Regions from separate parts of the Halobacillus sp. K22 genome, predicted to be linked through region 4. Evidence: riboswitches for the same ligand, from Rfam matches in the RefSeq annotation. Region 4 holds a riboswitch; each other region holds the start of a gene.
What was found. A riboswitch is a leader RNA that binds a small molecule or an ion and turns the genes downstream of it on or off. The one in region 4 is predicted to bind S-adenosylmethionine.

Region 1: another riboswitch for S-adenosylmethionine. It lies ahead of ACTWPM_RS16205 (methionine biosynthesis PLP-dependent protein); the one in region 4 lies ahead of ACTWPM_RS12245 (methionine ABC transporter ATP-binding protein).
Region 2: another riboswitch for S-adenosylmethionine. It lies ahead of ACTWPM_RS09790 (O-acetylhomoserine aminocarboxypropyltransferase/cysteine synthase family protein); the one in region 4 lies ahead of ACTWPM_RS12245 (methionine ABC transporter ATP-binding protein).
Region 3: another riboswitch for S-adenosylmethionine. It lies ahead of ACTWPM_RS13035 (methionine ABC transporter ATP-binding protein); the one in region 4 lies ahead of ACTWPM_RS12245 (methionine ABC transporter ATP-binding protein).

Annotation. Positions count from the first base shown of each region.
Region 1 covers NZ_JBQQCN010000025.1:27,231-35,363, forward strand. The annotation lists gene ACTWPM_RS16180 (hypothetical protein) at 1-82, shown strand, start outside; gene ACTWPM_RS16185 (SDR family NAD(P)-dependent oxidoreductase) at 814-1,569, opposite strand; gene ACTWPM_RS16190 (CAP domain-containing protein) at 1,952-2,734, shown strand; gene ACTWPM_RS16195 (YdhK family protein) at 3,053-3,634, shown strand; gene ACTWPM_RS16200 (hypothetical protein) at 3,883-4,146, shown strand; SAM riboswitch class I at 4,409-4,513, shown strand; gene ACTWPM_RS16205 (methionine biosynthesis PLP-dependent protein) at 4,593-5,702, shown strand; gene metC (cystathionine beta-lyase) at 5,699-6,898, shown strand; gene ACTWPM_RS16215 (homocysteine S-methyltransferase family protein) at 6,958-8,007, shown strand; gene ACTWPM_RS16220 (UPF0158 family protein) at 8,057-8,133, opposite strand, start outside.
Region 2 covers NZ_JBQQCN010000011.1:15,822-23,954, forward strand. The annotation lists gene ACTWPM_RS09755 (TetR/AcrR family transcriptional regulator) at 1-119, shown strand, start outside; gene ACTWPM_RS09760 (hypothetical protein) at 170-634, opposite strand; gene ACTWPM_RS09765 (NAD(P)/FAD-dependent oxidoreductase) at 655-1,890, opposite strand; gene ACTWPM_RS09770 (aldo/keto reductase) at 2,058-2,975, opposite strand; gene ACTWPM_RS09775 (hypothetical protein) at 3,123-3,386, opposite strand; gene ACTWPM_RS09780 (ABC transporter ATP-binding protein) at 3,604-4,389, opposite strand; gene ACTWPM_RS09785 (DUF2188 domain-containing protein) at 5,288-5,485, opposite strand; SAM riboswitch class I at 5,637-5,746, shown strand; gene ACTWPM_RS09790 (O-acetylhomoserine aminocarboxypropyltransferase/cysteine synthase family protein) at 5,841-7,544, shown strand; gene metX (homoserine O-acetyltransferase MetX) at 7,565-8,133, shown strand, end outside.
Region 3 covers NZ_JBQQCN010000017.1:33,262-41,394, forward strand. The annotation lists gene ACTWPM_RS12990 (sulfite exporter TauE/SafE family protein) at 1-423, opposite strand, end outside; gene ACTWPM_RS12995 (sulfurtransferase TusA family protein) at 484-711, opposite strand; gene ACTWPM_RS13000 (MBL fold metallo-hydrolase) at 770-1,900, opposite strand; gene ACTWPM_RS13005 (sulfurtransferase TusA family protein) at 1,941-2,510, opposite strand; gene ACTWPM_RS13010 (rhodanese-like domain-containing protein) at 2,552-2,848, opposite strand; gene ACTWPM_RS13015 (DsrE/DsrF/DrsH-like family protein) at 2,865-3,344, opposite strand; gene ACTWPM_RS13020 (metal-sensitive transcriptional regulator) at 3,405-3,662, opposite strand; gene ACTWPM_RS13025 (DUF421 domain-containing protein) at 3,820-4,542, shown strand; gene ACTWPM_RS13030 (DUF302 domain-containing protein) at 5,582-5,965, opposite strand; SAM riboswitch class I at 6,161-6,275, shown strand; gene ACTWPM_RS13035 (methionine ABC transporter ATP-binding protein) at 6,417-7,445, shown strand; gene ACTWPM_RS13040 (methionine ABC transporter permease) at 7,435-8,097, shown strand; gene ACTWPM_RS13045 (MetQ/NlpA family ABC transporter substrate-binding protein) at 8,109-8,133, shown strand, end outside.
Region 4 covers NZ_JBQQCN010000015.1:89,142-97,274, forward strand. The annotation lists gene sufC (Fe-S cluster assembly ATPase SufC) at 1-473, opposite strand, end outside; gene ACTWPM_RS12225 (hypothetical protein) at 710-850, opposite strand; gene ACTWPM_RS12230 (carboxymuconolactone decarboxylase family protein) at 1,078-1,443, opposite strand; gene ACTWPM_RS12235 (MetQ/NlpA family ABC transporter substrate-binding protein) at 1,513-2,385, opposite strand; gene ACTWPM_RS12240 (methionine ABC transporter permease) at 2,420-3,088, opposite strand; gene ACTWPM_RS12245 (methionine ABC transporter ATP-binding protein) at 3,081-4,106, opposite strand; SAM riboswitch class I at 4,179-4,286, opposite strand; SAM riboswitch class I at 4,435-4,543, opposite strand; gene ACTWPM_RS12250 (TlpA family protein disulfide reductase) at 4,610-5,035, shown strand; gene ACTWPM_RS12255 (hypothetical protein) at 5,028-5,354, opposite strand; gene ACTWPM_RS12260 (thioredoxin family protein) at 5,454-5,768, opposite strand; gene ACTWPM_RS12265 (toprim domain-containing protein) at 5,779-6,126, opposite strand; gene gcvH (glycine cleavage system protein GcvH) at 6,264-6,647, opposite strand; gene ACTWPM_RS12275 (arsenate reductase family protein) at 6,729-7,088, opposite strand; gene ACTWPM_RS12280 (acyl-CoA dehydrogenase family protein) at 7,236-8,133, opposite strand, start outside.

The DNA.
Region 1 (8,133 bases), on a different contig from region 4:
AGCTGCAATTGCCTCCAGCACAAGCGTCGGCGGAGGTGGAGCAGGCGTTGGTGGCAGCGGCGGAGGCTCAGGGGCATTTTAGATGTTGCACCATAAAAAAGCTCGGAGTTTAAATCGCTCCGAGCTTTTTTATGATAGTAAACATTTTTATAGATTTTCATAAAAGGCTTATTACGCTAAAGGGCCGGTTAGTGGAAAACTCGAATTCGAGATACATCGTGGTCCGTTACTTAAAAGGTATAGGATAGGTGGGGAAATGACTCGCTTTCCTATGGGGGAACGGTGAGCTTCCTCGCTCGTTTCACTCCCTGCGGGATCTCACCTAGTCCCTTCTCCCATGGGAGTCTCGCCATTCCCCCACCAATCCAGCCACGGAAGAATAACGGACCCTCTGAAAAGAGAGTATCCTTTTCTCCTCATCCCGCCTGAATGCTTATATAACAGGCTATCCCGCACATTTCCAGACTGGAAAAGTATATACGCCCATGGGATTATTTCTTCTCAATCGGGTGAAGGATGAAGCCGTTTCGAGTTTCTGATTTGGCCAGGTCCGGAGGGGAACGGGGAGACTCCTGTGGGATAAACATGATCGGTGGGACCCCGGAAATCTTTAGCTTGAGGAGGCTCAGCACATGCCCTCGGAAAGCGAGTCGTTCCCCGCAGGACCTAACTCTCTCACTAGATATCTCGAAACTGAGTCTTCCACAAACGGGAGCTTATCTGCAAAGTCAATATTGAGGTTTTACAGAACCTATTTTTTCAGTCAGGCTTCCACGAATTCTGAAAGGTTACCGAGAAGTGAGCTCTACTTCATTAAATCCCGAATGTGTTTCCTCCATTAACGGAGATCGATTGTCCGGTAATAAACTGCGAATCATCAGATGACAAGAATACAACTGAGTTAGCTATGTCTTCAGGTTTACCCATACGCCGAAGAGGCAGCTGGCTGCTGTAATCCTCCAGGGTAGAAGGATCTACCTCTCCATGTCTCTCTACAGGAATAAAACCTGGATTAACAAGATTCACATTAATACCGTGAGGTCCAAGTTCATTTGCCCAGGAACGGGTCATGCCAATCATGGCTGATTTAGCTGTTACATAGTTTGAGAAATTGGCATTTCCCAGCTGGACCACTTCGCTTCCAATATTAATAATACGGCCGAATTGCTTCTCTTTCATACCTGGCAGCACCGCTTTTGTCAGAATTAATGGCGCTTTAACAAAAAACTGCAGCTGATCCATGTACGTTTCCCATGTATTTTCCTCAAGGGAGTACTCCGGCTGAGATCCCGAAGCATTATTAACGACAATATCCACATTCTCTCCATATGATTCCTGAACCGCACGGAGAAGTTCATCCACGGAATCCTCATCGGTTACATCTGCCTGCACAGCGATGGCTACTCCGTCTTTCTTTCTGATCTCTTCCACGGTTTCATTAGCCGGGTCCGGGTTTCTCCCATAGTTCACCACCACCCGCGCTCCTTCAGCAGCAAGCTGTTTACTGATGACTTTTCCAAGTCCTCTTGATCCACCTGTAACTAGTGCTATTTTTCCTTCTAATTTCATTAGCCTCATCCTTTCTCCTGTTCCCTTCCCTTTTGTTTAGGCAGTCATTCTTAAAATTTCTAATAGGATGGATGTAACATCTCAGACATATTTGTAAAAAAACCAAGGTATTAAAACCCCTGTCAACCATCTGACGCAGCTAATTTATACTACTAAATGATAAAAATTCCAGAAAGACATTTATTTTACTATTTTCATAGTAGTACTTAAATTTCCCCAAAATTAAAGATCTATCTGCTTTCACCGAAGCGATAATTTTCCCTAAGAGATGTTCATAGTTAAGCTCGCCTCTTTCTTGCTAAAAAAATCCAATATTATTACAAAAACCAGATGATAGGATGTAATTGTTCCAAAAACATAACTTTCAAGGAGGAATTCGAGTATGAAAGGCAAATCATTGATTCTATCAGGAGCTCTTGCACTATCACTACTAGCTTCTCCAGCTACTTCTCTCGCATCTTCAGGAGACACCGAGTCTCATAAATTCCAGCAAGGAAATGTTCATATAGAATATGTGGTGAACTGGGTTCAACAAAATGAAGAAGCTTTAAAGAGTCAAAATATCCAACAAGTAGATATTCAGTCTCTTCTGGAGCAATTCCAAACTCAGGCTCAGCCTGAAGAGACACCTGAACAGCCAGAAGCCCCAGTTCAGGAAGAACCTGTGAAGGAAGAACCAGCAGAACCTGCTCAGCAAGCACCTGAAGCTCAGCCTGAACAGCAGGAGCAGCCGTCCGAACAGGCCGTTCCTCAAGAAAATACCACAGATCAAGCCGACCAATCTGAAGTCTCAGATTTTGAACAGCAAGTCGTCGAACTGACCAACCAGGAACGTGCGAAGCAGGGACTAGAACCTCTCGAACTTGATACAGAGTTAAGTGCTGTCGCGGGAGACAAGTCTCTTGATATGCAGAAAAATGACTACTTTTCCCATACAAGCCCAACCTACGGATCTCCGTTTGATATGTTAAAAGAATATGGCATCGACTACCGTACGGCTGGTGAAAATATCGCTATGGGCCATACTTCTCCTGAGCAAGTAGTCCAGGGCTGGATGAATAGTGAAGGTCACCGTAAAAACATCATGAATCCGAACTTCACACACATCGGGGTCGGTTATGTAGAAGACGGAAACTACTGGACACAAATGTTCATTGGTAAATAAATAGATCTACGCATATTAGCCATCGGGATTACAGATCCCGGTGGCTTTTTCTTATAGCGGGTGCGTACCCGTAGCCCCACTCTATTGCGTCATGAACCTACCTTATTGCGCCGCCCCCTACCTGCAATTAGGTGTGCTGACACGGAAAGCGAGTCTTTAACAACCTCTTTAGTACCAGCCCTCTCTGGGTAAAAACAACTGCAATATCTAGCACATTCATTTGTAAAAATATAGAATAAAGCGATTGACTATACATACGTACCCAGGGTATATTTTATCTGTATCTATTAAAAGTTTTTTTCTTGAAGGGAGAAAAATATGAAACGTACAACATTCGCTTTAGGGAGTCTCATCTTTGCCTCAGTTCTATTGTTAGGTGCTTGCAGCAATGCTGAGCAGACCAATGATTCGCCAAAAAGCACGGAAAGTGCTTCTTCAGAATCCACTCACGATGAACATGCAGGCATGGACCATTCCGGTTCGGGTGAACTGCCTGAAGGTTTGCACAAAGCGGAAAACCCAGCCTATCCTCCAGGGAGTAAGGCTGAGATTAACGCTGAGCATATGCCTGGAATGAATGGAGCAGAAGCAACGATAACAGGAGCCTATCAAACCACCGCTTACAGCGTATCTTATACATCCTCTACCACTGGTGACAAAGTGGAGAATCATAAATGGATCATTCATGAAGAAGTAAAAGATCCCTCCAAGAAAAAGTTAGATCCAGGTTCAGAAGTAACCGTGAATGCAGACCATAGTGACGGAATGAGTGGAGCTAAAGCCCAAGTGGAATCTGCCGAAGAAACAACGGTTTATATGGTGGACTATACAGACACGGACAGCGGACAAGAAGTGACCAATCATAAGTGGGTTACAGAAGCCGAATTATCTGCTAAATAGAAATTACAGCCCCCCGTCAATCGGGGGTTTCTTAATGACTATTTTACACTTATATAAAACTATATCCTCTCTCTTCCTACGCGCGTTCACAATATCTTAACAAATGCCCTGACCCTTGTTCTATCCACTTTCATGACTTTTTTTCTTTTTTATATTTGGAAAACACAGAAAATTACCTTGCAAATAGACTGAATATTACGTAAAATCAATCATAATTTATAATAATAAACTATAAGGAAGTGAGCGTAATGCAAACTCAATCGGTGAGTACTTTATATAACGTATGCCCTCTTTGTCATGGAACTGGAAAGTATAAGGAATATGATGATGGTAAAGCCAATTTAATTGTTGATCATTACCAGCGTGTTAACTATGCGAATGAGACACTTGCCTGGAAGATGGCCGTCGAAGAAACCAGTTACATGAAGAAATGCGCGAAGTGTCATGGAAAAGGGAACGTCCTGAACAAAGAAGGCGAACAAATGTTTAAGCAGCTTCAGCAATATGCATAAAATCATTTCCCCCCTGTCTTTAGGTGGACTGGGGGGTTAAATGATCTTTTTCAAACAAAGTATCAGTTTTAGAAAAATTATTTTTTTCTGAAAACTCTCTTGATTCTTGAATTGTTTTCCTGTATTGTAAATCGCAAGCGAAATGATAACCGCCTAATTTTTGAAAGAAATTTTTAGTAATTTTTAATATCATTCTTGATTTAAGCATACCTTTCATGTAAAGTGTTCAACAGTTGCTTTTCCAAAAATTACATAATAATAAAACTTATCCAGAGAGGTGTAGGGACTGGCCCTTTGATACCTCAGCAACCAGCCATTGGCACGGTGCTAAATCCAGAAGGTAGTAGTTATACCTTGAAGATAAGGAGACTCTTTATACATAAAGGACCTTCTTCTTCAAGGAGGTCCTTTTTTATATCCATTTTTTTACGAAGGAGATGATCACCATGGCACGGAACAGGATTGAAACGATACTAGCCCAGCTAGGAAATAACAGTGATGAAGAAACAGGGGCTGTGAATCCGCCCATCTATTTATCGACCGCTTATCAGCATAAATCACTCGGGGTATCCACCGGATATGATTATACCCGCACGAAAAACCCGACACGCCATCTTCTCGAAGAAGGCATGGCCCAGCTTGAAAACGGCGATCAAGCCTTCGCCTGCAGTTCAGGAATGGCAGCTATTCAGTTGATCCTCTCCCTGTTCCGTGCAAACGAAGAATTGATCGTCGCGGAAGATATCTACGGCGGGACATACCGGTTACTCGAACACTATGCAGATGCTTATCAAATTCATTCGACCTACTCCGATTTCACGGATGTCGAGAGTGTCATTACTGAGAAAACAAAAGCTATCTTTCTTGAAACGCCGACTAATCCGCTGTTGCAGGAAGTGGATATAGAAGAAGTTTCAAAGATTGCTAAGAAACACAACCTCCTGCTCATTGTCGATAACACATTCTTAACGCCTTATCTTCAGCAGCCGCTGGATTTAGGAGCGGACATTGTGATCCACAGCGCTACCAAATATATTGGCGGGCACAACGATGTATTAGCCGGTGTGGTCGTCGCCAAAGGAGAAGAGATTTGTGAGAAGCTCGCTTTCTTCCAAAATTCATCAGGTGCTGTCCTCTCCCCTTTTGACTGTTGGCTCTTAATACGTGGATTAAAGACCCTGCCGCTTCGTTTCGATAAACAGCAGGCGAATGCGAAGGCCATTGTTGAGTTTCTAAGAAACGATCCGGGCATTAGAGAAGTCTTTTATCCTGGAAAAGGAGGAATGATCTCTTTCCGAGTTGAGGATCCTTCCAGTATCTCTGAATTTCTTGAGAATTTGTCGGTCATCTCTTTTGCCGAAAGTCTCGGAGGAGTGGAAAGCTTCATTACGTACCCGGCAACGCAGACCCATGCGGATATTCCAAAAGAAGAACGGGAAGAACGCGGAATCTGCGACCGGCTGCTTCGCTTCTCCGTAGGTACAGAACATGAAGAAGATCTGATTGAAGATTTGAAGCAGGCTCTCTCTGCTATTCAAAAGGAGGAAATACAATGAGGCCAGAAAACGATCAGTTGGAAACTCGTTTCATCCATGGTTCTGCGAATAATCGAAGTCATCAAGAACCGGCTACAGGTGCTGTGAACGTCCCGATTTACTTATCGTCCACTTTCCATCAGGAAAGCTTCGATACGATGGGCCCCTATGATTACAGCCGGTCCGGCAATCCAACGAGACAGGTGCTTGAAGATACGATCGCTAACTTGGAAGGCGGCGCGCGCGGCCTCGCCTTTTCCTCAGGAATGGCAGCTATCTCCTCTGCCTTTATGCTGCTTTCCGCCGGGGACCATGTACTTGTTTCCAAAGATGTCTATGGCGGCACATTCCGGTTAATTACCGAAATGCTCGGTAAATACAATATCGATCACACTTTCGTTAATATGACTGACCTTAACGAAACGAGCCGAGCAATCCAGTCCAATACAAAAGTCATTTATGTAGAGACCCCTTCAAACCCTTGCTTAAATATTACAGATATTGAAGGAGTGGCAAAGCTTGCTAAAGCCCATGGCTGTTTAACCTTCGTGGATAACACATTCATGACACCGCTCTATCAGAACCCGCTTGAGCTAGGCGCCGATATTGTCCTGCATAGTGCCACCAAGTTTTTATCCGGGCACAGCGATATCATTGCAGGGCTCGCCGTTACTAAAAATGAAGAACTTGGAGAGAGACTCGCTTTTATTCAAAACTCCTTCGGTTCCATTCTTGGCGCTCAGGATTCCTACCAGCTGATCCAGGGGATCAAGACACTCGGGGCCCGGTTGAAGCAATCGTCGGATTCGGCATTGAAGATCGTCTCTCACCTGCAAGATCACTCACTTGTGGAAGAGGTTTACTATCCAGGTCTTTCCCACCACGCCGGTCATCCGATCCACCGGAGACAATCTACCGGAGCAGGGGCCTTACTTTCTTTCCGGCTGCCGGATAAAGAAGCGGCCAAAGCGTTTGTGGAGCAGATCCGCCTCCCTGTCTTTGCTGTGAGCCTGGGTGCTGTGGAATCGATTCTATCCTATCCGGCCACCATGTCCCATGCGGCAATGCCGGAAAAAGAACGAGCGAAACGAGGCATTACCGATGGTCTGCTCAGGCTTTCTGTTGGTCTTGAGCACCCTGGTGATTTAATTGAAGACATTGAACAAGCTTTACAGGCAGCTGCCCGAACCAGACAGAAAGTCAGCGTGTCCCTGTAAAAAGGGCATTAGCTTTCAAATAAAACTACTATTACAAAATGGAAAGGTTGTTGAATGAAATGAAACGATCATTAGAACAGAGATTACAGGATGGACCCGTTATTTGTGGAGAAGGATACCTATTTGAACTGGAGCGTCGCGGCTATTTACAGGCCGGTTCCTTTGTACCCGAAGTAGCCCTTGATAACCCACAGGCACTAAAGCAAACGTATCGTGACTATATGCTCGCAGGCTCCGACGTCGTCTTAGCCTTTACTTATAACGGGCACCGCGAAAAGATGAGAATCATCGGCAAAGAAGAGTTACTTGAGCCACTTAACCGCCAGGCCATCCGTCTAGCCAAAGAGGTTGCGCAGGAGCACCCGGAGGAAGAAGCACTCGTAGCCGGGAACATTTCTAACACGAACTTGTTCAACCCGGATGATCCTGAAGCTGTTGAAAAAACAAGAAGCATGTTTGCAGAAATGATCGGCTGGTGTAAAGAAGAAGGCGTGGACTTTGTGAACGGGGAAACCTTCTATTATTATGAGGAAGCACTGATTGCCCTTGAAGAAATCCAAAAACAAGGTCTTCCTGCCGTCATCACATTCGGACTGATGGGCGAAAATATCCTAAGGGACGGCTATGAGGTAGAAGAAGCCTGCCGTTTGTTAAAAGAAAAAGGTGCTCTTGTTGTGGGAATGAACTGCTTCCGCGGGCCGGCGACTATGCAGCCATTCGTTGAGAAAATCCGTAATACAGTGGAAGGCTATGTAGGCGCCCTTCCGATTCCTTACCGGACAACGGAGGAACACCCTACCTTCTTCAACCTGCCGGACGGAGGCTGTGCTTGTACACTTCCGACAGAAACAACGTTCCCAACGTCACTCGATCCGCTTTACACGAATCGTTATGAGCTTGCTGAGTGGGCCAAAGAGGCACACAGCATTGGCGTAAATTATCTGGGACTCTGCTGCGGAGCTTCTCCGGCTATGCTTCGTGAAGTAGCAGAAACCGTTGGCCGTACAGCTGTAAACTCCACGTATTCACCGGATATGGAAAAACACTTCCTATTCGGCAGTGACGATACGCTGCAGGATCACATCACTTCTTATAAGACGAAAGCATAAATAAAAACCGCCTGTCCGGCAATTCGGACAGGCGGTTATATGACTAAATTTATTTTTTGTATGGAATATCGTTCTCTTCACACCATTCCATGGCAAGGGTCCGGTATTGCTCATCTTTGTATTCAT
Region 2 (8,133 bases), on a different contig from region 4:
ATGAAATACAAAAAATGGAGCCCCGCCCGGCTATTCTAAAAGGGATGTTAGCCAATTTAGAAGGGCTGCAATCCTATCAGGGCATTGCAGGCCAAATCCGAACATTTTTTCAACTGTAACTTCTTCTTCCTATACGAAAAGACGCCTTCAGTTCAGAAGGCGTCTCTTATTAATTACTTTCAAATGCTTCTGCTTCAACCACTTCATCAAGCACCGGATATACAGATTCCACACCGTCTTCAGCAACGGAACAAGCTACTCCGAGCGGGGTTTTCCAAAAGGACTCGGGAATATAAGGATTTTTAAGTCCTGCCGGTTGAAATAGAGCGCGGTAAATGCGCGACAGATGTTGACTGGTTTCTTGTGGTTCCCTTTCTCTTTCACCACGAGCCAAAAGAAAAACATAGCGCATGGACTGAAACAAATTGTCACCAGGCATAAATGTGTATTCCTTAAAAAATTTCAATTGTTTCAGAGAGTCCTCTTTTAAACCAGACTTTACGGCAAGATCGTCCAGATGCTCATGCAGATGGTTATATACTTGCTGAAATATCCGTCGTTTCTCATCCTGCATAACTTTATCCGTGTAAATTTCCTGCAACTTTTCATAAGCCTTATCTTTTGTCCAGCTCACTATTGCATCACCTCATTTTATTAATTTTTCTCTCTATTTTCCTTCTCATATCCAAATTGACCTGCTTCGAGTTCAATCGATTGATATAAGAGTGGAATATCCCCAGAGTCTTCTTTCAAATGATCAGCGATTTTAGGAACAAGCTTGTTCCACACCATAGGGTTTGCGGCCATGGCTTGAAACAAGGCCATTTCATTACTCGTCCAGCTTCGTAAGCTTTGAATATAATTAAGGGTTAACTGAAACCCGGGAAGCAGCTGAGCATCTCTCTTTTCCTGAAAGATTCGCATGACTTCTTCCCAGCTTTCGCCTTCTTCATAAAGCTGAACAGACTCGGCTAAAAGAAAAGCCTGCATAAATGCGTCATTGATACCAAGACCTGTACTAGGATCTTTACTGTGCCCCGCATCCCCAATGAGCGCCCATCCCTTACCGTAGGCCTGTCTAAAGAAATTCGGCATGCCGGAGGTGCCTATAATTTTACCTTGTAAAGAAGCGCCTTCTAAACGTCTTTCCATTCCATAAAGCTGTTTATACATAGATTCAAAGTTTACTTGCGGATCCTTCATCATCGTTTTAAATTCATCTGGATGCACTTCTAGCCCAAGACAATCTCTTCCTTCCTCCATTGGAAAAAGAAAGCCAATCCTCCCTTCGTGGAGAAATATTTCTGTGACAGGCTCGACAAGCGGCTTGACTCCATTATAATAACCGTAAAGAACGGGTCGCAATGCTCCTTGATTATGATACTTCTCTGCCCCTGTCCACTTTGCAATATTGGAATATTTACCATCCGCTCCCACCACTAAGTCTCCATAATAGGAAGAAGATCCCCCTTGTTTATGGTCCACAGAAACTCCGACTACCTTATCACCTTCCCATAAAAGATTACTGACGTTGGTGGCTGGTTGAAAGTAAACATCCTTATATTTTTCCGCTTCTTCTAGAAGAACGTGATCTAAATGATCGCGTTTAGGAATGATCGTATAGGAAGACCTAGGTCCTTCCACAAAACTCTGCCCAATGTATGTACGCATTCGGTTAATCTGCCTTAGACCATTCGCTTCCACCTTACCCAGCACCCCCAACTTTTTTAGATACTCTATATGTGACATATGGTGGGTAGAAAGTGTATCACTGGGAAAGGAATTTTTATCAAGAAGTAAGACGCTTTTTCCAAGCTTGGATAGTTCGATGGCCAGGCTTGAACCCGCTACTCTGGCACCTACTATGATGACATCAAATCGATCGTTCATTTTTCAACTCACCTTTAAAAAGTTATTTATTATATCGTAACGGATTTACCTCTGCAAACTCTAGTTTCAGCTTTTGAGTAAAACGTATTTTTTGAACAAGGTAGAGAGTGAGATGAAAAAAAGAGGAAACAAGACAGCGCTTATTTCCTTTATCTGTGCCCATTATATTAAGGCAGCTCATTGCCTGCGGCAGTATATAGTTCATACCATTCTTGTCTGGTTAATTCAATATCAGAAGCCTTAGCTATATCTCTCATACGCTCTGTATTCATCGTGCCAACTACAGGCTGAATATTAGCTGGATGGCGCAGGATCCAAGCAATAGCGATAGCTGAATCTGTCACCCCATACTTTTCAGCCAGATCTTTCAGCTTGGCATTGACTTGTGGAAATTCCTTATTCCCAACGAATGGACCTTCTATCATGCCGTGTTGAAACGGGGACCAGGCCTGGATGGATATATCATTTAAACGGCAGTACTCTATGACGCCGCCATCACGCATAATAGCTGGATCGTTTTGCATATTTACATTGAAACCAGCATCAATCATGGGGGTATGTACTATACTTAACTGCATCTGATTCACAATCAAATCTTCCTTCAAATACTTTTTCAATAGTTCAATCTGCATTGGATTTTGATTACTCACACCAAAATAGCGTACCTTCCCGCTTTCTTTTAATTCCGTGAAGGCTTCAGCCACTTCTTCAGGTTCAAACAAAGCATCTGGCCGGTGAAGCAATAAACTGTCAATATAATCTGTTTTCAGACGTTTCAGGCTGCCTTCCACAGATTCAAGAATGTGATCTTTGGAGAAATCAAAATATCCATCGCGAATGCCGCATTTGGTCTGCAGTTTCATTTTTTCACGAACATCATCGTTCATATCGATAGCCTCTGCAAACACAGATTCGGATTCACCTGATCCGTAAATATCTGCGTGGTCAAACAAATCCACGCCGGTGTCCATGGCATTTTCAATTACATACCGAGCATCTTTCTTTTCTAATTTATTAATCCTCATACAGCCTAAAGAAATTTCCCCAACTTCTAATTCGCTGTTACCAAGCTTCAGCTTTTTCAAACTCCCACCTCTTCCTCATTGAATGGTTCTATCCTAACATTATATTGAAAATAAAGTAATTGAAAACGCTTGATTGTAGAACGAGCATTGCAAAGAAAAAAACCCCAATCTAAGAAAAAATAGAGCGGGGTTTTCGTCTTCATTCGTTTAATTTTTTTCTTCAATTGGTTCATCAAATAAATCCGTAAACTTAGCAACATTTTCGTAGCTGAATTCAAACGCCATTCTTACTTCGCCAAAGCCAGGCTGAAAGAAGTAGCCTTGCACTTCATAACTGCTTTTGTTCTCCCTGACCTTAGTTAGGTGAAAATAGCGCTGGATATATTGAGCCATTTCTTCCAGTTTCTTGTTCCGTACCTTTATCCATTGTTCTTTTAGCTCATCTGTTGGAAAGTCCGATTCCTTTAACATTTGATCACTCCTCTACGGAAATCAAAGCTCTGAAACTGTATATAATCATTATAATATAAGAGCTTACCGATATTTTCAACTGCTATTCAGTAATAAAACTTAGATAAAGTCATGCATTTACCTTTTATTATGGTTAACACACAAAAAAAGAGGGGCAAACAGGATAGGAATAAAACAGCTACGTTAACTATCCTTAAAACGAAGAGAAGTAATGAACTTATCCCTTCTGCACTTTAGATAGAAAAGGACGCTCGTTATGCCAGCTCACATCCACGTCCAGATCAAAAAATCTGGAGAGCTGCTGGCTGGTAATCATCTTAGTTGTTTCGCCAGCATTGAAAACCTCTCCCTCTTTAAGCAGTAAAGTCTTGTGAAAAACAGGAAGAATTTCTTCAACATGATGCGTTACGTAAATCATTGTGGGAGCATTAGGTTTCTTTGTGATCTCTTCAATAGATTCGAGTAATTTCTCCCTTGCTATAAAATCTAGGCCACTTGTAGGCTCATCAAGAATCAGGAGGGAAGGTCCCGCCATGAGTGCTCTAGCAATTAAAACACGCTGTTTTTCCCCGGTTGAAAGAGTTTCATAATTTCGGTTGGCATAGTCAATACACCCAAGGTCTTCAAGTAATGAGATTGCCATTTGCCTCATGGAGTCTGTAGGGGTTTCATAAAGTCCGATAGAAGCAAATGCTCCGCTCAGCACCACTTCAAAAGCATTATCGCCCTGGTGGATCTTCTGCTGAATAGCTGAAGAAACGAACCCAATCTGTTTACGGAGGCGTTCTGCAAGATAAGTCTTCCCAAACTGCATACCTAATACGTTAACCTCTCCCTTTGTTGCAAAGGTGTATGCATTCAGTAAGTTAAGGATGAACGTTTTTCCAGAGCCGTTCAGTCCCAGCAGTACCCAGTGCTCTCCTTCTTCAATATGCCAATTAATATCCTTTAGAATCCATCTGTCTCCTCGTCTCAAAGATACGTTTTCCATCTCCAGCACCATAGATGTGACTCCCTTCTAGCCGCCTACTATTTATATGAATTTATGTACGTATAATACCCTGGCAGGAAATAAATCTCTTTCCTTTCCAGCAAGATCGTTAATTCTTCACCTGACTGAACTTTCTACATAGATAGACGGTTTTCGCAACGGGAATTATATAATCATAATTATTTCAAAATTCTTTGAAAATAACAAGTCACCCCAGTAACACGAAACACCAGAATGACTCCTCCAATTAACATATCCACTGCACGGATCTAATAGATCAAGTTGATGATTTATAATAAAAAGTTTTTGAGCTATAGGGCCGGATACTTGAAGACTCGATTTCGAGATATTCCAGGTCCGTTGCTAATAAAGAGAGTGGCTGACTACGGGAACAACTCGCTTTCCTGCGGGGGAACTGGCAAGCCTCCTCAGTCGTTACCACTCCTTGTGGGGTCTCGCCTAGCTCCTTCTCCCGCGGGAGTCTCGTCGTTCCCTTCGCCAGCCTATGCTTGAAAAGCGAACGGACCCTTCTATAGTCGTTAGAAGGTGCTTGACCCGCCTCAAATGCTTCTATAGCGGGAATTATGACTTTACACGCTCATTGTTAGAAGTTTTATCTCCATCATAAACCGAGCCTCTCAAACAAGATTTCGAGCTCCATATATCGCAAGGGCCGGAGGGGGACGATGTAGACTCCAGTGGGATAAACATGAGCGGTGAGACCCCGGAAGTCGAAGACTGAGGAGGCTCAGCACATGCCCTCGGAAAGCGAAATCGTCCCCCGCAGAACCTAATTCTAACAAAAGTCTCGAAACTGAGTCTTCCAGTAACGGGAGCTTATCTTTAATATGTAACACAAAAATAAAGGAGACACTCAAAAAAAAGACCCCCATTTAGGGAGTCTTCTTTATTAATAACTTCTTTCATCTTCCACTTCGTGGTTCTGATCTAGAATATAGAGCTTGCTTGGTTTGTTTTCTTGAGCCATTTCTTCAGCTTTTGCTACTGCTGTATCACGCTCATCATACAAATCCGTAGGGGCAACATCCTCTATTTTGATCAACCAGCCTGTTACGTCTTTATTTGGTGCAACTGTGTATTCCTTCATGTCTATTCACTCCTTTTACTATACTTGCTAAACCATTCCCACCCCACTGGCATTTCAAACGTATTCGAATTTTGCACAAATAGTTTGACAATTAAGCATAAAACACTTTATAATTCCATACAAGTTAATGAATAGCTGAATATTATAAAAACTCTTATCGAGAGTGGCAGAGGGACTAGGCCCTGTGACGCCCGGCAACCTTCAAGTAGATACTTGAAAAGGTGCTAATTCCTACAGATCTATGGATCTGGAAGATAAGTGGAGGAACTGATTGCTACGCCCTCTTCTTACTTAAGAAGGGGGCTTTTAAATTTTTTTGAATAATGATGAAATATAAATTTAGGGAGGATTATTGATGACATTACCTTTTCACAAATTTGGACCTGAAACTTTATTACTTCACGGAGGCCAGCAACCAGACCCAGCTACTGGATCACGTGCTGTACCAATTTACCAGACCACTTCTTACGTCTTTAATGACACTGACCATGCTCAAAACTTATTTTCATTAGCGGAGCCTGGCAACATTTACACCCGTATCATGAACCCAACCGTCGATGTACTAGAGCAACGCATTGCTTTACTTGAAGATGGCGCTGCTGCAGTAGCTACCGCTTCAGGCATGTCTGCCATTACTATGGCTATCCTCAACATTGCCAGCGCTGGAGATGAAATTGTAGCCTCTTCCCATTTGTATGGAGGAACCTATAACTTGTTCGTTCACACTCTGCCTAAGTACGGGATTACTGTTCATTTTATTGAAGGAACCAGCCCAGAGGATTTCAAGAAAGCTGTTACCCCTAAGACAAAAGCCATTTTTGCCGAAACGATCGGTAACCCAAGCTTAAATGTTCTGGATATTGAAGCTGTGGCTGACGTAGCTCATGAACATCACATTCCTCTTATCATCGATAACACGTTTGCTACTCCTTACATTTGCAAACCGATCAGCTGGGGCGCTGATATTGTCATTCACTCAGCTACAAAGTGGATAGGCGGCCATGGAACGACAATTGGCGGGCTCGTGGTAGACAGTGGACGCTTCAACTGGGATCATGAAAAATTCCCAGGATTCACGGAACCTGATGAAAGTTATCACGGCGTACGCTTTGGTCTTGATGTAGGTCCCGCCGGCTACGCTGTTAAGCTGAGAGTCCAGCTGCTTCGTGACACGGGTGCCTGCTTGAGCCCTCACAATGCATTTTTGCTTCTCCAAGGTCTTGAAACCCTTCATTTGAGAATTACTAAACATTCTGATCAAGCTCTTGAAGTTGCTAAATACCTACAGTCTCATGAAGGTGTGGAATGGGTGAATTTCCCTGGACTCTCTGATCACCCTACTCACCCGCTTACTAAGAAATACTTCAGCTATGGATATGGATCCATCGTCGTCTTCGGAATTAAGGGAGGGCGCGAAGCTGGAAAAAAACTGATTGATCAAGCGAACCTCTGGTCTCACGTCGCCAATGTCGGGGATGCGAAATCACTAATTATTCATCCTGCTTCGACTACTCACCAGCAGCTAAGTGATGAGAATCTTGAAAAATCCGGGGTGACGGAAGAACTAGTCCGTCTGTCTGTTGGGCTTGAATCAATAGAGGATTTAATTGCAGAGCTGGATGCGGGTCTTAAAGAAGCTACTGGTTTCTCAAAACCATACAAAAACTCTAAAACCGTTATAGAAGAAACACTATCGTCATCATTGGACCGTTCGAATAATGAACTGCGTCAAAAAGTTATCGCTATCGTGGGAGCTGTTTCAAACGATGAACTCTCTAACGAGGCTAAGAAGCTTTCACGTTTAGGCTTTCAAGTTGTAGAAATCTCAAGCATTTCAGACCTTCAAGCTTCTTCCCTGCCAGCAGTTGATGTGCTTTATGCAAAAGAACTCGATCAAGATTCTATCAACTCGGCACAAGCGATTAAACCTGGCTTGTTATGGTCAAGAGACTCTGTACCAGAAGTTCAGGATAATCTTGTCACTGGCCTCAGTCTTTATGAATCAATTATAGCGTTACGTTCCGGGCAGTCTTATACGGAAACGCCACTATCTGTCTAAACTGGAAAGGAGGCATGAACATGTCTGTAAAAAATCCCACCAGCTACCAGTTTCCAAATAAAACCATTTCTATCGGCTCTTTTACATTTGAATCTGGAGATCAATTGCCCGATGTAGAACTTGCCTATGAACGATTTGGACCAGCTGGTGCTCCAGCCATTTTAATATGCCATGCGTTAACAGGAAATCAGTATGCGGTTGGTTCCGAGGAGCAGCCCGGCTGGTGGGCCGGATTGATTGGCAGAGGGCTTCCCATTGACACCTCTCAATTTCAGGTCATAACATTTAATGTATTAGGTGGCTGCCACGGGTCTACGGGACCAGCCAGTTTAAACCCGGAAACTGGTGAACCCTACCGATTAAGCTTCCCGCCGGTCACCGTCCGTGATATAGTCCACGCACAACGGAAGGCTTTACATGAACTTGGGATCAACCACCTCCATGCTGTGGCAGGTGGATCTCTCGGAGGCATGCAGGCCTATGAGTGGGGATTGCTCTATCCGACTTTTATGAAGCAGCTTTTTATACTTGCTGCGACACCTTATTTAAGTGACTATGGAATTGCCTTTAATCATATCGGAGCACGTGC
Region 3 (8,133 bases), on a different contig from region 4:
GTTAAAATCTACTTCTTCAAGCGCCTGATCATCTAAGCCCTTTTTAGGTATAAACATCATAATCGTAGCTATTAGGGCGAGCACACCGTAAACCAGGTTTATGCCACTCTCTGGCATGAATCTAGAACCATACCCACCTATAAAACTTCCAATTAAGATACTTACACCCATATAGAGGATAAGAGATTTATTCAGGTATCCGCCTTTCCGATAAGCCCATACGCCCCCGATCGTGGCAAAGAAAACCTGTACCGCACTGATCCCGGAAACTTCATGGGAGGTGAAGGCTGTAAACCCTACGAGTGGGGGTATATAAAGTAGCATCGGGTACTTGATAATAGAACCACCTATGCCGAGCATTCCTGATACATATGAGCCTGCAAATCCGATAAGAAATATAGTAATAATTAATCCAAATTCCATTTTGGTCAACCTCCTTAAAAAAGGGAACCACAGCTGGTTCCCTTTTTTATGAAAAATTCTTTACCCTTTTTGTATCCAGAACTTAAATACACCGTCTTCTTCATCGTGTTGAAGAAGTTCGTGGCCGCTTGATTTAGCCCACGCTGTTAAGTCACTTTTCGCACCTTGATCGGTTGCGTGGATTTCAAGTGTTTCTCCGCTTTCTACTTCTTTCATCGCTTTCTTTGTTTTAACAATTGGCATCGGGCAAGCTAATCCTTTTGCATCTAATACTTTTGTTACGTTCATAGGGAATGACCTCCAATAAATATTTTTGTTTGAAAATTTTTGTTTACCATAGAATTATTTAACGGACTGCACAACGGTTTGGTCCAATTTCCATTTCGCGCTGCTCTTCTTCTTCCGGATCAATTTTACCCATGTTTGTTTCACGGATTTCCTGATAAGCATTAGGCTGCGGCGGAAGATTTTCAGTTACCATTTTTCTAAATTCATCTTTGTCATCGATGTTAAGACCGTGGTTTTTCTCAAAAAGTACACCTAGCTTTTCAGCTACCGTTCCATCCTCGTTTAATTCATCCATAATCATGAAGTGGGCAGGAAGTACAATTAGTTCATCTGATAGCTCTTTGTAGCGCTCATACAGGGTTTCTCTAAGATCCATGACCCAATCATCTGCTTTTCCTGCAAGGTCAGGACGTCCGATACTATCGATGAACAGAATATCTCCAGTCATCAAGTATTGATCATCTACTACAAAAGAAGTAGAACCAATGGTGTGCCCTGGTGAATAAAGAGCGTGAATATCGATGGTGGTGTTTCCAATGGTCACTTTTTCTCCATCCTCTAAAGGCTGGTAATCAAAGGTTACTTCTTCTGCATCCTTTGGAGGAAGCCAGTAAGAAGCGCCTGTTTGCTGAGCAATTGTTCTGCCTCCAGAAATATGGTCAGCGTGTAGGTGGGTATCAAATACATGTTTAATGTTCACACCCATTTGGTCAGCGAAATTCACATATACATCGGTTTTACGGGTGGAGTCGATAATAGCTGCTTCTCCGTTTGATACGACCATGTAAGATAAGCACCCTTTACCAATGCGTACAAATTGGTAAAGTTCACCACCGTCCGTTAAATCGCTGACTTTAACAGGCATTAAGTGTTCGCTCCAAGCTTTCATGCCGCCTTCTAAGGAATACACATTTGTAAACCCAGCGTCGTCCAGCATTTCTGTGACCATTTGGGAAGATCCGCCTTTGGCACAAGCGACTACGATATCCTTATCTTTTGGAAGCTGATCTTCAATTTCTTCCACGCCATCAAGCAGGTCGAAGTAAGGAATATTCAAATAATTGAAGCTCTCGCTTTCGATTTTCCAATCTTGAAAAGCGTCTTCCGTACGGACATCCAGTAAAAACAGTTCTTCTTTTTGAAGTACTTTTTCAGCTAAATCCTTAACTGAGATTTCTTTTATTGCCATTTCAAATTACCCCCTAAGGTATATTTTTGTTTAAAAAATTTTATGAACGGAGTGACGTCGTTTGGCCGGACCACTCGCTCATTCCTGGTACAACATTGTAAACACGTTCAAAACCTTTTTCCGTAAGCTTTTGGCAAGCCAGGTCACTGCGGCTGCCTGTTCGGCATACCACATAAACATCTTTCGTCTGGTCAACTTCATTGATTCGCTCATCTAATTCACCCAGTGGAATAGATACGGCCTGTGGAATATGCTCGAATGCATATTCTGCTGATTCACGCACATCCAAAATGAGGGCATTATCATCTTGCAGGTTCTGTGCCAATGCCTCGTTGTCAACTGTGGCCGGGTGTAACTTCTCACCTGATTCGTCACTGGCTTTACGAATAAAGTGTTTTAAGACGGAGTCTTCTTCAATGGTCCCCAGGTATTGATGACCGGCACTCTTGGCCCAGGCTTGAAGATCGGCCTTGGAACCTTTATCTGTAGCCTGAACTTCTACTACCTCTCCAGAATTTAAGTCTTTTATCATTTTTTTCGTTTTTACAATAGGCATCGGACACGCAAGTCCTTTAGCATCTAACAAGTGATCTGCTTTAATATCCATCATTTCATCCTCCTATAACCCCAAAGGGTATATCATTTAGAAAATTATTCAGTAGGTCCGTTCCAATCCAGCATACCGCCGTCCATATTAGTGACATCGAAGCCATTTTGCTCAAGGAACTGTGCAGCACGCCCGCTGCGGCCCCCGGACCGGCAAATCATTACATAGCTCTTGGATTGATCCAATTCGTCTGTACGAGCTTCTAATGAGCCGAGAGGAATATGTGCAGCACCAGGAATCTTTCCGGCGGCTACTTCTTCATCCTCACGAACGTCAATTAGATTCAGTGATTCATTTTTGTTCAATTTCGCTTCCAGTTCTTGCGCAGTTATTGTTTTCATAAAAGTTGACCTCCTATTAAATGAACAGGTTTACGTTACCGTCTTCAGCATCGCCAATATAAGCAGCAACGCCCGCATATTCAATTTCATCAAGCAGTTCTTCTTTTTGAAGCCCTAAAAGATCCATGGTCATCGTACAAGCGACAAGGTTAACATCTTGTTCCTGCGCCATTTCAATCAAGTCAGGCAACGGCATAGCATTGTGTTTTTTCATTACATCTTTAATCATTTTCGGGCCGAAGCCAGCATAGTTCATTTTAGATATGCCCATTTTATCGGCACCTCTAGGCATCATTTTTCCAAACATTTTCTCCATGAAATTCTTCTTAACAGATACTTGTTCATCTTTACGCAGAGCGTTTAACCCCCAGAATGTGTGGAAAATGGTCACATTGTGATCATAAGCGGCTGCCCCATTAGCAATAATGTAAGCGGCCATCGCTTTGTCATAATCTCCGCTGAACAAGATGATATTCGTTGATTTTGTCTCAGACATCTTAATCCTCCTAATTTATTTTATACATATACGTGTATGGGTATTTGAATTGGTAAAAAATTATCGGCTTTTAACTAGAAGCTGAACAGCCTCGTTAATGGAATCTTCTGTGTTTTGGCTATCACTTGATTCCTGAATGCACTCCACAAGGTTGGAGCTGACGACTAAACCGATGGTACGCTCAAGTGCACTTCTAGAAGCAGACAGCTGAGTGATGACGTCTTTGCAATCTTTATTTTCTTCCATCATTCTTAGGACGCCTCTTAACTGTCCTTCTAGACGTTTTACTCTATTTTTCATGGCTTCGTTGTACTCCATTACGATTCCCCTCCCTTTATGAAGATTTCGTTTGCTGTGTGTTAACAGTACATGACTTATAATATACCCCATAAGGTATAATGTCAACAGGTTAATAAAATGAAAAATGGATAAAACGTTATGTCGTAAGCAAACCTACGTATAGGTGGTGAATCAATTGGATTTATTGTGGGATATATTAAAGGTTTTAGGGAGAATTATAACCATTCTCCCATTCTTACTTGCTATAGGGTTATTTATGGGGAAACGTTCAATCGGTGAACTTCCCGTATTTGATTTCTTAGTGGTTCTTGTACTCGGGTCAGTGGTGGGAGCTGACATTGCAGATCCGAACATCAATCATATTCATACGGTAGTAGCTATGATAGCAATTGCTTTGCTGCAGAAAGTGATTGTTTGGAGTAAACTAAGAAACCGCAGACTTGGAAAGCTTATGACTCTTGAACCGACGGTGGTTGTTTACAATGGACAAATAGTCGAAAAGAATATTAAGAGTATAAACTATTCTATTGATAATATCCTTCAGATGCTTCGGGAAAAGGATGTTTACCATATTGACGATGTTGAGCTTGCCCTAATTGAAGCGAGCGGGATGATCTCTGTAAAATTAAAACCGGAAAAAGAAAAAATTACGAGAGAGGATTTTCAGCTTTTAAATAGGGGTGCGGGTTATGATATCCCGCTTATTTTAGACGGTGAGTTGCAAAAAGATATTTTGAAACGTTTGGATAAAGATGAGGAATGGATGGAGAACCAATTGAGAGCTTGTGGTATCACTTCTATCAAAGACATATTTTATGGTGCTATTACGAATCACGGGGAATTTCATTGTTCGATCAAAGGAAAGAAGGTCCCAAACCTTCCACCGATAGGAAACTAAGAGCGATTTTATAACATAACCTCCCGTTTGCGTAAGACTCAGTTTCGAGATATCTAGTGAGAATTAGGTCCTGCGGGGGACGATTTCGCTTTCCGGCCCTGCACGACGCAGGGTCGTTCGACGTTGCCACACGACGTGGCGTTCTTAGTCGAACTTCTTCCGGGGTAAGCTTCCTCAGGCTTCGCCTTCCGGGATCTTACCGATCATGTTCATCCCGTTCTTACACTTTTATTAATCCTAAGCTTACATCAAGGCATAAACGACAAGGAGAGGCTATCCAGCTCCAGCACCTAGCGTCTAGTGAGACTTCCCTCACTTCTGTACGATAAGGCAACATCGAATCGCTCCGCTCTTCGTGTTTTCTTTATCTCCGCCAGCTCAGTCCAGTCCATACGCCGCTGCCCAAGGTGCTTCCGCTTTTAACCGAGGAGTCTTCATCGTCCCCCTACGGACCTAGCCGAATCAGAAACTCGAAACCACTTAACCCCCTGTTTGCTTGGTGAGAAAAAAGCATGGGATAAGGCGTGTATTATTATGCTAGAACGTTGTGGAAAAGCTTGTCATAGAAGTATTTAGGACCTATTTCGAAGGAGAGCATTCTCTCTTCTGGAAGGGTCCGTTATTCTCTCGCGGCAGGGTTGGTGGGGAAATGGCGAGACTCCCATGGGAGAAGGAACTAGGTGAGATCCCACATGGAGTGAAAACGAGCGAGGAAGCTCACCGTTCCCCCATAGGAAAGTGTTCAAATGTGGAATCACCCTGAAAGACACGACCAGCATAAGCCGACCATCAAAAGGATGGCGGTTTTTCCATCCGTTGATGAGCGGCTTATGTCTCGAGTGTCTGGGTGATGGAACAAGACGAGTTATTTCCCCACCAGCCCGCTGCTCATATCGTAACGGACCCAAGATATCTCGAATTCGATTCTTCAAGTATCCGGTCCGATCCTTTAATAAGCTTCTTATGAAAATCACAACCAGATTTAACAGCACTAAATAAAGAGGAGGGATAATTCAATGATTATCCCTCCTCTTATACGTTATACGCTTTGATCCATGCAGTGGATTAATCGTTTCTCAATGTCTTCCGCGAGTCTCTGGATTTGTTCATCTTCTACCAATTGAATGAGGGCAGTTGGTCTAGGCATACCTATCTTCGTCGTGCCTCCTTCAGAGTAAACGACCATTTTACACGGTAAGAAATAACCAGCAAGGGTATTTTCATTAAGAATGCGTTGAGCTTCCTTAGGGTTACATACTTCCAATACTTTAAATTCTTTCTCAAATTCTAATCCTTTTTCATTAAGTTTGTCTTTAATATCAAAATTCCATAATACTCCGAACTGGGCTTCTTTAAGGCTGGCTTCTAAACTTTCTACTGCCTCTTCGATTCCTTTTTCTGTTTCTACTGTGTAATGAAACATGTTTGAACCTCCTTTTTAAGCTCTCGGTTTCAGCATACCCGTTCAGGTATGAAGATAATCGTATATAAATAGATTTAATGATAACTAGCAGGAGATTTAGTGGGGAATTTTTCGAAAAGTTTAGCAGATTAAATTGACAAAGCTGATGAGCTATAATAAGATAATCACCATCCAATTTAAAAACGAATAAATATCTTCTTATCTAGAGAGGTGGAGGGACTGGCCCTACGAAACCTCGGCAGCGGGACTGATGCGTCATCAGAAACTGTGCCAACTCCAGCAGGTGCTTTTTGCACGTGAAAGATGAGAAGAGACGGTTCTCATAAATTACGTATGGCCAGAGCCCCTCTTCTTATCTTTTAAGAAGAGGGGCTCTTTTTATGTTTAACGCTCAGAAGTACATAAGAAAGCTGATAATTGGAAGAATCCAAAAACAAAGGGGGGACCGTTCATGATTGATTTTGAAGGGGTTTCAAAGATCTATGAACACAATGGAAATGAGTTGCGAGCTGTGGATCAAGTTGATTTAACAGTGAATAAAGGAGAAATCTTCGAGGTTATTGGTTATAGCGGAGCAGGAAAAAGCACGCTTGTTCGTTTAGTTAATTTACTGGAATATCCTTCGGAAGGCCGGCTCCTGGTAGATGGTAAAGATTTAACCCAACTATCTAAACCTGAGTTGCGAAAAGTCCGGAAACGAATTGGCATGATTTTTCAGCACTTTAATTTGCTGGAGTCTAAAACGGTACGTCATAACGTGGCATTTCCATTGGCGATATCAGGGGTGTCGAAAAAAGATATTGATGCACGTGTAGAAGAAATTCTGGAGTTCGTAGGCTTGTCAGATAAAGCCAGGCAGTACCCGGACCAGCTATCCGGCGGACAGAAGCAGAGGGTGGGAATTGCAAGGGCTCTAGCCACCTCACCGGATATATTGCTATGTGATGAAGCGACATCTGCCCTTGATCCTGAAACCACCAAGTCTATTCTTAAACTTTTGCGCAGAGTACGAGACGAATATAACATCACGATTCTTATGATTACGCACGAAATGAATGTGGTCCGTGAAGTGTGCGACCGTATCGCAGTCATGGAACACGGACGTGTGATTGAACAAGGATCCATATTTGACTTGTTTTCCCAGCCGGAACATCCCACTACAAAAAACTTTGTAAGAACGGTGATGGAAAATGAAATTCCTGCATCCATCCTGGAGGGGATTGAAAAGCGGGGAGCAAGCCGTCATATTTACCGGGTGACCTTTGTAGATGAAAGCGCGGGCCAGCCTGTACTTTCCCAAATATCGAAGTCCTATGAGGTGGAAGTGAATGTGCTTTTCGGACAGATTACAGAGCTTCAGGGCATTCCGTTTGGACATTTAGTGGTGGAACTTCAGGGAGAAGATAAAGAAATTGTGAGAGCGATCGACTCAATTCAGCGTTCCGTAACGGTTCAGGAGGTGGAAGCACATGCAGGTTAACTTAATGGATTTTTGGCCGAGAATTCTGGAAGCTACCAATCAGACCCTCTTAATGGTCGGGATCTCTCTGCTTGCAGCTACATTAATCGGTCTTCCTCTCGGCATTGCATTAGTAGTTACAAGAGACGGGGGACTGCTTGAAAGTAAACCTATATTCAATGCGCTTAGTTCAGTAGTTAACTTCTTCAGGTCGATTCCATTTATCATCTTACTGGTAGCTATCCTGCCAATTACAAGATTTATTGTAGGCTCATCTATTGGTACAGCCGCAGCAGTTGTGCCGCTTGTCATATTTTCAGCGCCCTATATTGCGCGGCTGGTAGAGAGCAGTCTGCTTGAAGTGAAGTCAGGAGTTATTGAAGCAGCGGAGGCGATGGGAGCGTCACCCTGGCAGATTATCGCGCGCGTATATTTACCGGAAGCGTTGAGTTCCATTGTATTAAACCTGACCATTGCCACGATTGGCCTTGTAGGTGCTTCGGCAATGGCCGGATTTGTAGGCGGCGGTGGTCTTGGTGACTTGGCTATTTCTTATGGTTATCAGCGTTTTGAGACGGATATCATGATTGCGACCGTACTTCTTCTCGTCGTCATTGTGCAGATCACTCAAACAGTAGGAAATTTTGTATCTAAAAAAATTCGCAGACAATAGGAGGTCTCATCATGAAAAAATTATTTATTTTATTAA
Region 4 (8,133 bases):
ATTTCGTTACGCTTTTTCTCACCACCGGAGAAACCTTCGTTCAGATAGCGCTGAGCCATGTTTTTGTCCATATCCAATGTTTCCATCTTAGAGTCCATATCTTTAATGAACTTCATAAGGGAAATTTCGTCGCCTTCCTCACGCTGAGCATTAATAGAAGAACGCAAGAAGTCGGAGTTTGTTACACCGCTGATTTCACTAGGATACTGCATAGCAAGGAAAAGACCTGCCTGCGCTCGCTCATCTACTTCCATTTCCAGGACATTTTCACCATCTAATAAAATTTCGCCCTGAGTTACTTCATATTTAGGGTGGCCCATAATAGCGGAGGCTAGAGTAGATTTACCTGTTCCGTTTGGTCCCATAACAGCGTGGAATTCACCGCCGTTAATTGTAAGATTTACACCTTTAAGGATTTCTAGACCTTCGATTTCCACGTGAAGATCTTTAATTTCTAAAGTTGATCCTGCCATAATTAATACCTCCAGTATCTATAGTAATGGAATGGATTTATTTGTTGTAGTTAGTAGAACCATTCTCAATTTATTCTCATTATAATCTTATATCATTTAGAAAGTGATATCAACTTTTTCCTTCCAGTGGAAATGAGCCGATTTTTCTACAAATTATAAGTGAAATTTTTCTGTTTCTACATTATTATAACACGAAAAAATCAGGTGACTAAAGATCACCTGATTCCCTGTTTAAATTATCTATGCAATTGACGATCTAGTTGAGCAAACATCTTCTGGCCTTGTTCAAATTCTTTCTGGCGCTTTTCTTCTACTTTCAAACGTGTATCCAACTTGCTGCTGTACTCGGCATAACTCAAATTATGAGCCTGATGCATGGCTTTTTCCATCTCAGCAGTGTAATTTAAATTCAGTTGGTCACTAATAACGAATCAACCCTTTCAGATTATTTACACTATTCAGAGTACCATAAATCTTTACCCCTGCACAAACAGGTATAACCCCTGAAATATCTGATTCTACTTGATTCATTTCGATGAAAGCGCTTGATTCGACCAGTACATATGAATACATCAGTTTTCCTTTAATTTTCTAACTATTCAAACTAATTGACACTGGAATTTAAATCCATATATGCATCCTGAACTAACGTTACAGCCTGACTTAAAGCCGCGCCTCCACCAAAGGCAGCTGCTACCCCACAAGCCTCCAGAATTTCCTTTTCTGTTGCACCCTGATCCACACAACCTTTTGTGTGGTAAATCATACAATATTCATCTTGAGCTACTATGCTTATTCCAAGTGCCATCAATTGTTTCTGCTTTTTAGAAAGCTCGCCTTCTTTGAAACACGCTTCTGTGAATTCACTGAATTGATGAGCGACTTCTGGCATTTTCTCAGTAAAATCACCCAAACCTTCTTTATAATCATGTAAATACGTCTGTGTCCAATTCATTTGTTGTTCTTGCATCGCATTCTAACCTCCCAATAAAAATAAGTGACTGCAGTTAGTATAAACCGCAGTCACTTATCTTATCCGTTATTCAGAGCTGCCATCTACAGGCACTACAGCTCCATTATATTCTTCCTTCATGAACGTTTGAATTTCTTCTGAACGTAATACTTCTACTAATGTTTGCAGTGCTTCTGAATCTTCATCTTTACTCTGGGCCGCGATCACATTTACATAAGGGGATTCAGAGCCTTCAAGGATCAATGAATCTTCACTTGGGTTCAAGTCAGCTTCAATAGCGTAGTTTGTATTAATCGCTACTAGAGCATCTTCTTCTCGTTTGTAGATCTCCGGTAATGTCGCTGCATCTACTCCGGAGTCAAATTGAAGATTTTTTGGGTTTTCAACAATATCGTCTACAGTAGCATCCACTTTATCTACGCTTTCATCTAATTTTACCAGACCTTCACGTTCAAGAAGCGAAAGAATTCTTCCATGGTCAGCTACTGAACGGCTCATCACCAGGGTAGTACCTTCTGGAACTTCATCAACGCTTGAGATGTTTTGAGAGTAGATACCCATAGGTTCAATGTGAATCCCGCCAAGATTTACAAAGTCATAATCATTTTCTTGCATTTGTGTTTCTAAATAAGGAATATGCTGGAAATAGTTTGCATCAATTCTTCCCTCTGCTAAGTCCTGGTTAGGAAGTACATAATCTTGATATTCTTCAATGGTCAGTGTAATTCCTTGCTCTTCAAGCAATGGTTTAGCTTCTTGAAGTACTTCTGCGTGTGGGACACTTGTAGCACCAACAGCTATTTCAGTAGTTCCTTCTTCAGAACTGCCGTCACCGCTGCTGCTATCTTCCGAACCTGAGTTTCCTTCATCAGATGAACCACATGCTGATAAAAGGATAATAAATAATAAAGTAAAAATACCGAATGTAATTTTTTTCATGAGTACTCTCTCCCTTTAATTTTATTTAGGATTTTTATCTTTTATCCAATTTTCTCGAAACGAAGTCCCCGATAAATTGGAAAATGAAAACAATAATCACAATGAGAATCGTGCAAATAAAGACAACATCAAAGTCGCTTCGCTGAAAGCCGTAGAAATAGGCAAAGTCACCTAATCCACCGGCACCGATTGCCCCCGCCACTGCAGTATATCCGATTAAAGCAATAGCTGTAACGGTAATCCCTGAAACCAGGGCTGGCATTGACTCTGGAAGCAGCACCTTAAAAATCAAAGTAGAAGATTTAGACCCCATCGATTTAGCAGCTTCGATGACACCTTTATCTACTTCTTTCAATGCAATCTCTACAAGTCGTGCATAGAACGGTGCCCCACCTATAATTAGCGCGGGCAGTGCCGCTTTAGGGCCCCGAATAGTGCCTATGAGAAAATCAGTAAATGGGAATAATAACAGAATTAAAATGATAAAAGGTATAGCTCTGAATATGTTAACAACTGAAGCAGTAATCCAGTTTAATATCTTGTTCTGCCACAGACCCCCAGGACCTGACAAGTAAAGAAGTAAACCTAACAGTAAACCTAAAACAAACGTTCCAGCTACAGAGATAAGCGTCATGTAGAGCGTTTCGTTGGTAGCTGTTATTAAATCATCCATAGTGACGTTTGGGAAAAATTGATTAATCATCCGGGCTCACCTCCACTTCCACAGAGGTGGATTGAATATATTCAATCGCACGCGTAATTTCTTCTTTATCACCCAGGAATTGCACAAACATCGTTCCATACGCACCCTTTTGGGTTTGAGTGATCTTTCCGTGCAATATGTTTACATCTAACACAAACTTCCTGGAAACTTCACTGATTAAAGCCTGATTGGTGCTCTCACCTACGAAGTGCAGACGAAGAATCTCTCCAGTCTTATACGTATCTTTTATAAGTTGAAGTGAATGTTCCCGCTCAGGGTCTCCCATTACCTGATCGACAAATTTCTTAGTAACCTGTTCTTTTGGATAAAGGAAAACATCAAGTACGTCTCCCTGTTCCACAATTTTACCTTGTTCCATAACTGCTACCTGATGGCAGATCTTTCGGATTACATGCATTTCGTGGGTAATGAGTACAATTGTCAGTCCAAGCTTCTCATTAATATCTACTAATAGATCAAGAATGGAATCTGTCGTTTCTGGGTCAAGAGCAGAAGTAGCTTCATCACAAAGAAGAACTTTAGGTTTATTCGCTAGCGCACGAGCTATTCCTACTCTTTGTTTCTGACCGCCGCTTAACTGAGATGGATAAGAATTGCCTCGTCCACTAAGGCCTACCAGGTCTATTAATTCATTAACACGTTTGGTTCTTTCGCTTTTAGGTACACCAGCTATTTCAAGTGGAAAAGCGATATTATCGTGAACAGTTCGAGACCACAAAAGATTAAAATGCTGAAAAATCATCCCAATCTCCTGCCGGGCCTCTCGCAGTTTCCCTTTGTTTAAAGAAGTCAAATCTTGCTCATCAATGGTGACCTTGCCGTCCGTTGGATCTTCCAGGCGGTTTAACAACCTTATGAAAGTACTTTTTCCAGCACCGCTGTAACCGATAACCCCGTATATTTCTCCCTTTTTTATCTGTAAACTTAGGTCGTCGACGGCACGGACCTCCTGATGTTTCGTTCGAAAGACTTTAGATAAGCCTTTAATTGAAATCATGTCGTCTTCCCTCCAATAAAAAAACCTCTCTGCTTGAGAACAGAAAGGTTAGCGTAACAATCTTTATCTGTTCTCTCATCTTCACAAGGATTACCTTGCAGGAATTGGCACCTTACCAAGTCTTAGCTTGCCGGTTGCCGGGCATCAACGGGCCAGTCCCTCCGCCTCTCTGGATAAGAGATTTTAATTTTTTATCACTTTAATACGTGTACGTACCATAAAGAGGATTCTAGCATTGTTAGAATTTCGTGTCAACTTGATAATATTCCTATAAATTCGACAAAATAAAAACTCTTCCTTAAATTAGAAGAGTTCATTTAGAACACTCTTCTCATCTACCAAAGTAAAATACTTTGCAGGAATTAGCACCGTGTTCATCTGCATAAACCGGTTGCCGGGCATCAATGGGCCAGTCCCTCCGCCTCTCTGGATAAGTGAAGATGTCGCTATTAAATTAATGATTATGTTAGCATGGGGCTATAAATTAAGTCAACAATTAAGGAGTGGTCACGTTGAGGAATGCGCCAAGTTTCGAACTTCCTTATTTAAATAAGGAAGGCTCTTATAATACTACAGAGGATCTGGGAAAAGTAATTGTTCTTACATTTTGGACCTCATGGTGCCCCGACAGCGGGAAGGATTTACCTAAGAAAGAGCAGTTATATAAAACAATGGACCATCAGAAAGTCAAGATGGTTACTATAAATGTATCTGGCCGTGAACGGAGCGAAGCTGAGGCAGAGGAATATGCAGAAAAGTTTTTATCTCAGCCTGCTCTTAAAGACCATGGTCGAACGATCTATGACTTGTTCAACAGTGAAGGTGTACCTACTACTGTGATTATCAACAAGGATGGTTTTATCCATTCACAATTCGGTGATCAAGCAGATTTCTTATCCATTGTAGAATCTCTGGGCGAACTCATTTAGCCAATAACAGGAGTGATTCGATAAACAAAATATTCCGGTATGCCCCTTGAACTTTAATCGTCGCCTGGGGAAGAGAAGTTAATTTTTGTTCACCCATAAACAAAGTTTTCATAATGGTACTGGAAGATTGCAGGTGAATGAGATTTAGTCCGTTTTCCTGTTGATCTGTTTTGAGATGCACCCCTGACTGGTCTATATACATGTAAATTCTATGATTGCCAACCTGGAGAATTACGTTAAGTCTTCTTTCCCGCCAACTGGGCAAAAGATCTGTTCTCTGATTCACTTGTTTAACCCAATCTTGTATGAATTCCACCATTGTTAACTCCTCCTTTGTTTGTTAAATAAATTCTTGATAAGGAGGAGTCAACCCTTTTAAAATAACGAAAAATCGTTCGTCATTTCCCGGGTAATTCATTTATTTTTTTACATATTCAGAAAGTTTATCGTACATAAAAGGAACAGAATGAAAGGCATAAACTTTCTCTATTATTTCCCCGTGATGTGTAATTAATAGACAAGGTACACTTTTTATTTGATAAGTTTTCATTAAGTCAGGATGCAGAGAAGCATTGCATTCCCTGAATAATTCTTTATTATAAGTGGCCTCTATAGCCGTAAGCATTTTTCTGGCCAAGTGGCAGGTCCCACAAAAAGGAGTATGGATGAATGTCAATCCAGTTTTTTGTTCTTCTAACTCGTGACCTGCTGACTTGTTATCTATTTCCTGCACAATGATCCTCCTAAATGAGATAGATGGGCTTTACGTGGAAATGCCTGTTTAATAAGGCTCTGGCTAATTCTGGTTCTGGCGTGGCTGCCACTTCACGAAATGCTTTATCAATATAGATGTGTACGGCATGAGGGAGCTCTGCTGTCAGCTGTTTTCTTAATTTGTAGCCAGAATCGTCTTCATCTACAAGAATATACACCCTGCGCCCATCAAGATTGTAATCATAGATTAGTTCCTCCATCCGTTCAATACCAAGGGTTCCATGTGTACAAATGATCTCTATATCTTCATCAAGAATTTTCTTGATTTTTCGCTTATCTGTTATTCCCTCAACGATTACAATTCTTTCTCCATCCATTTTCTATCACCCACTATATAGAAACAGACCATGCCAAAGGGGCATGGTCTGAACATGATTAATATGATACACCATCATGTCAGACAAGGAATATATGTAGCCCTGCCTGTACAATTGCTCATGGTAAATGCTTGACTTTAGTCTTCATTAATCATTTCTTCATATTGATCGGATGTCATTAGTTCATCCATTTCAGAAGAAGCACTTGGTTCGACAATAACCATCCACGCTTTATCATACGGGGATTCATTTACGAATTCCGGGCTGTCTTCAAGTTCTTCATTGACTTCAACAACTTTACCGCTTAAGGGAGCGTATAATTCGGATACAGTTTTTACAGATTCTACGCTTCCAAATGGCTCATCTGCTTCAAGCTCATCCCCTACTTCAGGAAGCTCTACAAACACAATGTCGCCCAGTTCAGATTGAGCGAACTCTGTAATTCCGATACGGACTTTCCCGCCTTCTTCTTTAACCCATTCGTGTTCTTCAGAGTAACGCAGATCTTTTGGTACACTCATTGAAATCCCTCCATTAAATAAAATATACTTTATAACAATTACAAACATAAAAGCTAGCTGCTTTTATTTCCAATGTTTTGCTCACTGTACCCAGACTTCTTGAAAAGTTTCAGGTTTGAAACCCACAGTGACTTTGTTCCCATCAGTGACGATCGGCCTTTTAATTAACATCCCATCTGAAGCCAGCCACTCAACCATTTCTTCCTGGGTAGCATCCTTCAGTTTTTCTTTCATATTCAATTCTCGATACTTTTTACCACTCGTATTAAAAAACTTACGAGCAGGTTGAGCACTTTGCTGGATTAGTTTTTCCAACTCGTCAGCATTCGGGGGATCTTCCACGATATGTACAGAGGTATAATTTATACCTTGCTCATCCAGCCATTGTTTAGCTTTTTTGCAAGTCCCACATTTGGGGTACCAATAAAAGGTTACCGACATAACTGTCACTCCTTACCTTTGATATTTTATATTTTACCATAATGAAGATATTTATTTCATCGGTTAACCTAATTTAATGGCGAGTTCTACTTCGAAAAAACAAAAATCCCTGCTTTGAACGTCCAAAGCAGGGATATAATAAATGAATTAGACTACAAACTTCTCTGCTTGAATTAATGCGGCAGCTATTTCGCGTTTCTTCGCAATCACATTAATTGGAGTATGTCGAGTAAGCTTACGCAGTGCACCAAGCATCATTCGCAGGGAGTCTCCTGATTCAGCAGCGATCAATGTCTCCTTCGCGTGGGCTTCAATTCGGTTAAATGCTTCTTGAGTGTAAACTTGCGTGTAAAGCAGCTTCAATTCGTTTTTGCTTTCACCGGTTTTCTGTAATGCTTTATCCGTTCGTAGAATAGCTGACTCCATGTTATATATTTCACCAGTAATATCGGCAATATTAACAAGAACCTCTTGCTCATTTTCAATTTTCTCACCATATTTTTGAGCAGCTAAACCGGCTGCAAGTAAAGCAATTTTCTTAGCGTTCTTTAATAAATATTTCTCTTGCTCCAGAGGTTCGATGCCTGGTTCTTCTGGCATAAGCGTCATAATCTCTTCCTGAAGAGCCTGCGCTTTTTGAAGCAATGGCAGTTCGCCCTTCATCGCTTTTTTAAGAAGCGTTCCCGGGACGATCATCCGGTTAATTTCGTTTGTTCCTTCAAATATACGATTAATCCGGGAATCCCTATACAATCTTTCGACTTCATATTCAGCCATAAATCCATATCCACCGTGGATTTGCACAGCTTCATCGACAGCGAAATCCAGTAACTCTGTTCCAAACACCTTGTTTAGTGAACATTCGATTGCGTACTCAGCAATGACTTTAGCCACAGCTGCACCATCTTTAAGTTCTTCTTCAGACAGCTTACCCATGCTTTGCTCAAACAAGCCTACAGTTCGATATACTGCGCTCTCATTGGCATAGGTATTTGAAGCCACTGAAGCAATTTTCTCTTGAATAAGTGGGAAACTCGCGATCGGA